DNA from 2 places in the Neobacillus terrisolis genome. Region 2 is predicted to be linked to the other one. Evidence: predicted binding sites of a transcription regulator. Region 2 holds the regulator's gene; the other holds the start of a gene.
What was found. Region 2 encodes NrdR, which represses ribonucleotide reductase genes. Its sites were predicted from a motif close to AACACNATATATNGTGTT; they were not measured.
Positions count from the first base shown of each region.

Region 1: the regulator NrdR is predicted to act here: its motif matches at 2,173-2,190, upstream of ACI48O_RS00485 (anaerobic ribonucleoside triphosphate reductase).

Region 1 is NZ_JBKFGH010000002.1:11,718-15,145, forward strand. It holds gene nrdG (anaerobic ribonucleoside-triphosphate reductase activating protein) at 1-188, opposite strand, end outside; gene ACI48O_RS00485 (anaerobic ribonucleoside triphosphate reductase) at 273-2,120, opposite strand; guanidine-I (ykkC/yxkD leader) riboswitch at 2,378-2,479, shown strand; gene ACI48O_RS00490 (DMT family transporter) at 2,545-2,886, shown strand; gene ACI48O_RS00495 (DMT family transporter) at 2,886-3,200, shown strand; gene ACI48O_RS00500 (ATP-binding protein) at 3,263-3,428, opposite strand, start outside.
Region 2 is NZ_JBKFGH010000011.1:127,885-131,312, forward strand. It holds gene coaE (dephospho-CoA kinase) at 1-406, shown strand, start outside; gene ACI48O_RS07870 (glyceraldehyde-3-phosphate dehydrogenase) at 735-1,766, shown strand; gene nrdR (transcriptional regulator NrdR) at 1,930-2,388, shown strand; gene ACI48O_RS07880 (replication initiation and membrane attachment family protein) at 2,447-3,428, shown strand, end outside.

The sequences.
Region 1 (3,428 bases), on a different contig from region 2:
TTGGTCAGTTCGTTATTCATGATTTCTGTATAGATTTGCTCCTTTGTCATGTCTGTTCCATTTTCCATTTTCCAACTTTGCGGATTGTGACATCCAAGGCAGTGATGAGAACATCCGGCAAAAAAGACGACACTGCGGAACCCTTCCCCATCAACAATACTGTCATGAATAATATTTATTACTTTCATCAGCCAACACCCACCCCTTTTCAAACAAGTCTTTGTAAAATTCAGTTGGAAAAAGTGTTGGTCAAAACGACCAACACTTTTCTATTAATGGTGATGAATTCTTTCGCGTTCCTCACTTCGTTTACTGCTATTCCATTTATCTAGACTTCCAACTAAGTATCCTGTGATTCTACGGATTCGCTCAATTTTAGATTCCTCATGGTTTCCGCATTTCGGACATTCGTTTTCAATAATTCCTTTATGGTTACAGTCTAAGCAACGATCAACCGGATGATTGATACTTCCATAACCGACACCATATTTTTGCATAGCCCGAACGATCGTATCTAATGCATCAATATTTTTGCTTGCATCACCGTCGAGCTCAATATAAGTGATATGCCCAGCATTGGTCAGTTCGTGGTATGGCGCTTCAATTTTAATTTTGTCAACTGCCTTAATTTTGAAATATACCGGAACATGGAAGCTGTTTGTGAAATACTCCCGGTCGGTCACCCTAGGTATGATTCCATGCTTAGCTCTCGCTTTTTTCAATGCCTTCCCGGCAAAAGATTCTGCAGGAGTTGCAAGCAATGTGTAGTTCATCCCGTATTCTTCTGTGGCAGAATCCATTTTTCCACGCATATATTTAATGATGTCGAATCCTAATTGTGCTGCTTCTTCGCATTCTCCATGATGTTTTCCTGTCAGCTGAACTAGCGCTTCAGCTAATCCTACAAAACCAATAGAAAGCGTTCCTTGCTTTAGGATTTCATCAAGCTTTTGGTGCGGATGCAGCATTTCCCCGTTCCACCAAACACCTTGTCCATAAAGGAATTTGAAATGGGAAGCGGTCTTTTGAGCCTGATAAAGGTAGCGGTCATATAGCTGCTTTACTGTTAAATCAATATAATGATCAAGCTTGCCAAAGAAATCCATTACACCATCCGATTCAATTGCCAGGAGTGGCAGGTTGATCGTTGAAAACGAAAGATTTCCTCGACCTAATGGTGTTTCTTTACCGTTTACGTTTGAAATGGTGCGCGTTCTACAGCCCATTGTCGCAATTTCGGACTGTGGGGTTCCATCGTAATATTTCAAATTAAACGGCGCGTCAAGGAACACATAGTTCGGGAACAACCGCTTCGATGTTGTTTCTAATGATAGTCTGTAAAGGTCATAGTTTGGATCACCTTCGTTAAAGTTCACTCCATTTTTAACCTTGAACACAATAATCGGGAAAATCGGGGTTTCGCCTCCGCCTAATCCGCCTTGTGTAGCAAGAAGCAGATTCTTCGTAACCATTCTGCCTTCTCTTGAAGTGTCCGTACCTAGGTTTACTGAGATGAATGGGACTTGCCCCCCGCCCCTACTATGCATCGAATTACTATTATGTATAAATGCCTCACATGATTGGAAAACCTCTTGGTCCGTCAATTCCCAAGCTTTTTCTTCGATGATTTCCTCTTCCATTTCACCAACCATTAACTCTTTAATCATCTTCTTCTTTTTTTCAAACGTCATTCGAACATACGGTGCTAAATCGTAATCAAAAGTCGGGATCGATTGGCCCCCGTGCTGATTGTTTTGATTTGCCTGGAAGATGATACTGGTTAGCGCCAAGGCACTGGTAATGCTTTTCGGCTCTCTCATATGCCCGTGGCCTGTGTTAAAACCACCTTGCAAAACTTTTGCTAATGGAATCTGGCAGCATGTCGTTGTTCCGCTGGCATAAAAATCTAAATCATGAATGTGAATGTATCCGTCCATATAAGCTTGTTGGACATCTTCAGCAAGTATGTGGTCGATCACAAATGATTTCGCTGAAGAGGATGCAAACAACATCATCATTCCCATTGGTGATAAACCATCTACGTTGGCATTTTCTTGTACTAAATCCTTGTTACTACTGTTAACAATTTCTTTAAATTCTTCAAACAATTTCGATTTCATAGTTTTCCCCTTTCGGTAAAAACCCTATATTTAGTATCACGAAAATAATCTTATCACAATATGTTGTATCTATTTGTGAAAAATTCATTTATTTTTTGTGACATTTTGGAAATTTATCCAAATTTTTTTTAGTTTTTTATTGATTTTTTTTTAAACACCACAACTAAGAAATTTTCTCTTTTTTTCTCATGTCGATGAACAATTTAACACTTGCAGCTGTTTTTATTTTTTTATATAATATGGACTAATTGCATAAGTTGAATGTTTTCTAGGGTTCCGCAGCTTTATCTTAGTTGGTCTGGTCCGAGAGAAAACTCGCAGCTTTTGCTGTGACACGGAAGGATAAAAGCCTGGGAGATACTATTAATATGGTATATCCCAGGCTTTTTTGTTTTCAGGCTAACTGAAGGGAGTTTACACAAAAATGAATAAGGAATGGGCAAAAGTATACATTGGTGCCTTCTTTGAGGTGATCTGGGTATCTGGTTTAAAACATGCAGATGATCTGTTGACTTGGATAAGTACAATCGTATCGATAATTATTAGTTTTTACATGTTTATCATGGCAGGAAGAAAATTGCCTTTGGGCACTGTATATGCCGTTTTTGTCGGTCTAGGAACCGCCGGAACGGTCGTAGCAGAAATCCTATTATTTTCTGAACCCTTCAAGGCTGAAAAGCTGTTTTTCATTCTACTGTTATTAGTCGGGGTTATCGGGCTTAAATTTGTAACACATGATCAAACAGAGGAAGGAGTTGATTCCTGATGGCTTGGGTCTCGTTAATTGCAGCGGGGTTGGGGGAGATATTTGGGGTAGCGATGATCAATAAATATCATCTAGATCGCAAGTGGAATTCCCTTGTTCTAATAATACTTGGTTTTGGCAGTAGCTTTCTCCTACTCACCTATGCCATGAAATCCATCGCTATGGGAACAGCGTATGCGATCTGGACCGGAATCGGTGCCTCTGGTGGAGCAATCATCGGCATGCTTCTTTATAAAGAGTCAAAAGACTGGCGTCGAATCCTCTTTATCGCCATTATCATCATCTCCGTAATCGGCCTAAAACTTGTATCCTAACCGAGGACTGTCCCCCCACCTCACTAACGCAGTAAAGCACTGGGGGACAGTCCCCCAGTGCTTTACTGCGGTGAAACGCTTGGGAATTGGAGGGTGAAGGTGGTTCCTTTACCGAGTTCGGTGTCTATCTTTATTTTCCCTTTCATTGATTGGACGATTTGAAATGATATCGTTAAACCGACTCCAGTACCTTTTTCCTTTGTCGTATAAAATGGCGTGCCCAATTTT
Region 2 (3,428 bases):
AATCATCTTTCCTAATGAAGAAAAAAGAAAAATATTAAATAGCATTGTCCACCCTGCGGTCAGAGAAAATATGGTCCAAAAAAAGGATCACTACCTCACCGACGGTCACAATTTAGTCGTATTAGACATCCCGTTATTATACGAGAGCAAGTTAACCCACATGGTGGATAAAGTCATGGTCGTTTATGTTGATGAAAAAACACAGCTTGAAAGATTAATGGCTCGAAATGGGTTCTCGATGGAAGAAGCCCAGTCTCGAATTGCTTCACAGCTCCCACTTTCGGAAAAATTAAAATGGGCAGATGCAGTAATCAACAATAATGGATCAATAGAAGAAACAAAACAGCAGATATACGATTGCTTAAATAAATGGGGCTTTACGTTAAAGAATACTGTTGATTTTTAGTTGATTGGAGCGTAAGGTGCGAGACTCCTGCGGGAGAAGGTGTCACGGGAGACCCCACAGGCGCTTGCGCCGAGGAGGCTCCCGGACTCCCCCTAAGGTGCGCGAGCACCTGAAGCGGAAATCAACAGCCTATAAATAAAATACTAAAAAGAGGGAAGCGGATGCTTTCCTCTTTTTAATGTGCTCTCATATTTACTGTATTTAACGAGGGAATAGTAAAACTTTTAATAAATCAGCATTTTAATTAGTGCAAAATCAGATTAATATGTTATACTAATTACATCTAAACGTTGAATAAAGTATAACATATTACGGAAGGGGCCATAATATGAAGGCAAAAGTAGCAATTAATGGTTTTGGGCGAATTGGAAGAATGGTTTTTAGAAAGGCAATTCTTGAAGACGATATTGATGTGGTAGCGATTAATGCCAGCTATCCGGCAGAAACGTTAGCCCATTTAATAAAATATGATACCACTCACGGGAAATTCCCTGGCGAAGTAATTCCGAATGACGATTCTCTTATCGTAAATGGAAAGCGCGTTCAATTATTTGCGAATCGTGATCCAAAGCAATTACCTTGGGGAGCACTTGGTATCGATATCGTCATCGAAGCGACCGGTAAGTTTAATGCTCGTGATAAAGCAGCATTGCATTTAGAAGCTGGTGCGAAGAAGGTTATATTAACTGCACCAGGGAAAAATGAAGATGTTACTATTGTAATGGGAGTTAATGAAGATAAGTTAGATATCGAAAAGCATGATATTATATCAAATGCATCTTGTACAACAAACTGCTTAGCGCCTGTTGTAAAGGTACTAGATGAAGAGTTTGGTATTATTAACGGTTTAATGACAACTGTACATGCCTATACAAATGACCAAAAAAATATTGATAATCCACATAAAGATTTACGCCGTGCCCGCGCATGCGCGCAAAGCATTATCCCGACTTCTACCGGAGCAGCAAAAGCACTTTCTTTAGTGCTACCGCATATGGCTGGTAAGCTGCATGGTATGTCTTTACGTGTCCCAACACCAAATGTTTCTTTGGTGGATTTAGTTGTGGACTTAAAGAAGGATGTAACCGTTGATGAAGTAAATGCTGCGTTCTATGCGGCTGCTAATAGTTCATTAAAGGGTATCCTCGACATTACCGATGAGCCTTTAGTTTCGGTTGATTTTAATACAAATGAAAACTCGGCAACGATCGATGGTTTATCGACAATGGTTATTGGCAACAACAAAGTTAAAGTCCTTGCCTGGTATGACAATGAGTGGGGCTATTCTTGCCGTGTCGTTGATTTGTTAAAGCATGTTGCAAATGTTATGGAAAATAATTCGGCTGTTAAAGTTGGATAAATAAACTGATTTTGATTTACTGCCTACCAATCTGGTAGGCATTTTTTTATTTTTGCACCGCACCTACTTGTCCTTACCACTTCTTTTTTATAAGATAGTATTGGAAGGTTTTTGATAATGGATAATGGGTAAAAAATACCTTTAAGAATTGGAGAGCTGACGGATGAAATGTCCTTCATGTCAACACCATAATACACGTGTTCTCGATTCTCGACCTGTTGATGAAGGAAAGTCGATTCGCCGGAGACGAGAATGTGAACAATGCGGCTATCGCTTTACTACGTTTGAAAAAGTTGAAGAGATTCCTCTCATTGTTGTAAAAAAAGAAGGTACAAGAGAAGAATTTAATCGCGAAAAAATCTTAAGAGGTCTTATTAAAGCTTGTGAAAAACGGCCTGTTGCCCTCGAACAATTGCAAAATATTACTCATGAGGTTGAGAAAGAACTTCGGAATCAAGGGATTTCTGAAATCAAAAGTGATATGATTGGTGAAATGGTTATGGACAGGTTGGCAAAAATAGATGAAGTAGCATATGTTCGTTTTGCTTCAGTTTATCGCCAATTTAAAGACATTAATGTTTTTATAGAAGAATTAAAAGAGTTAATCAAAAAGGAAATATAATGAGAGCTAAAAAACTTTAGCTCTTTTTTGTGTCGAACCGAGGAAAGGTATGATATGAATGGCCCAGCATTGGCAAGAGCTAATTCCAATTGACCGGTATGTTGCATGCGCAAACGGTATTTTACATGACTTTGATCGTAAAGTGATGACTTTATTGTATCAACCGCTCGTTGGAACAACGAGTTTTAGTTTATATATGACCCTTTGGGCCGAGCTTGAAGAGAATCGACTTTGGTCTGAGCCGAGCTCTCATCATGCCTTAATGAGTTTAATGGGACTAAATTTAAAGGAAATCTATGAGGCAAGACTAAGACTGGAAGGGATGGGCCTACTTAGCGCCTTTGTTCGCAACGAAGATGGGGAACGCTCGTTCATTTATCAGCTTAAACCACCGCTAAGTCCGGAACAGTTTTTTTTGGACGGAATGTTAAATATATATTTATATCGTAAAATAGGTAAAAACCAATTTTCAAAACTTAAACGATTTTTCAGTGATCAAAATACGGGTGCACACGAGGGCTATAAAGAAGTGACAAAAGCTTTTCAAGATGTATTTTCCTCTTCATCCTCACCTAACGCTTTAAAATTTGATCCTGAAACAGCAGCCGATTTGTCGATCGAAACTGGACAAGCGTATATCGGCAGAAAAGATAACTCTGGCATTCAAATTGATCACCCAACCTTTAATTTTGAATTGCTTATGGCCGGGCTATCTGAATCACTTGTTCCCAAAAAATCTCTCACCCCAAAAGTAAAAGATGCGATTAGTAATCTTGCCTTTCTTTATGAAGTTGATGCGATCCAAATGAAGAATATCGTATTAAGTGCGGTAACAGAGGAAAATGAAATTGATCTTGAAGAACTAAGGAAATCAGCACGAGACTGGTACCAATTTCATCACCAAGATCAGCTGCCGGCGCTTGTTGATCGAACACAGCCATCATTGTATCGAACGGAAACAGCAGAACCAAAAACGAAAGAAGAAAAGCTGATTCATTATTTTGAAACAACCTCACCACGAAAGCTTCTGCGCGACATAT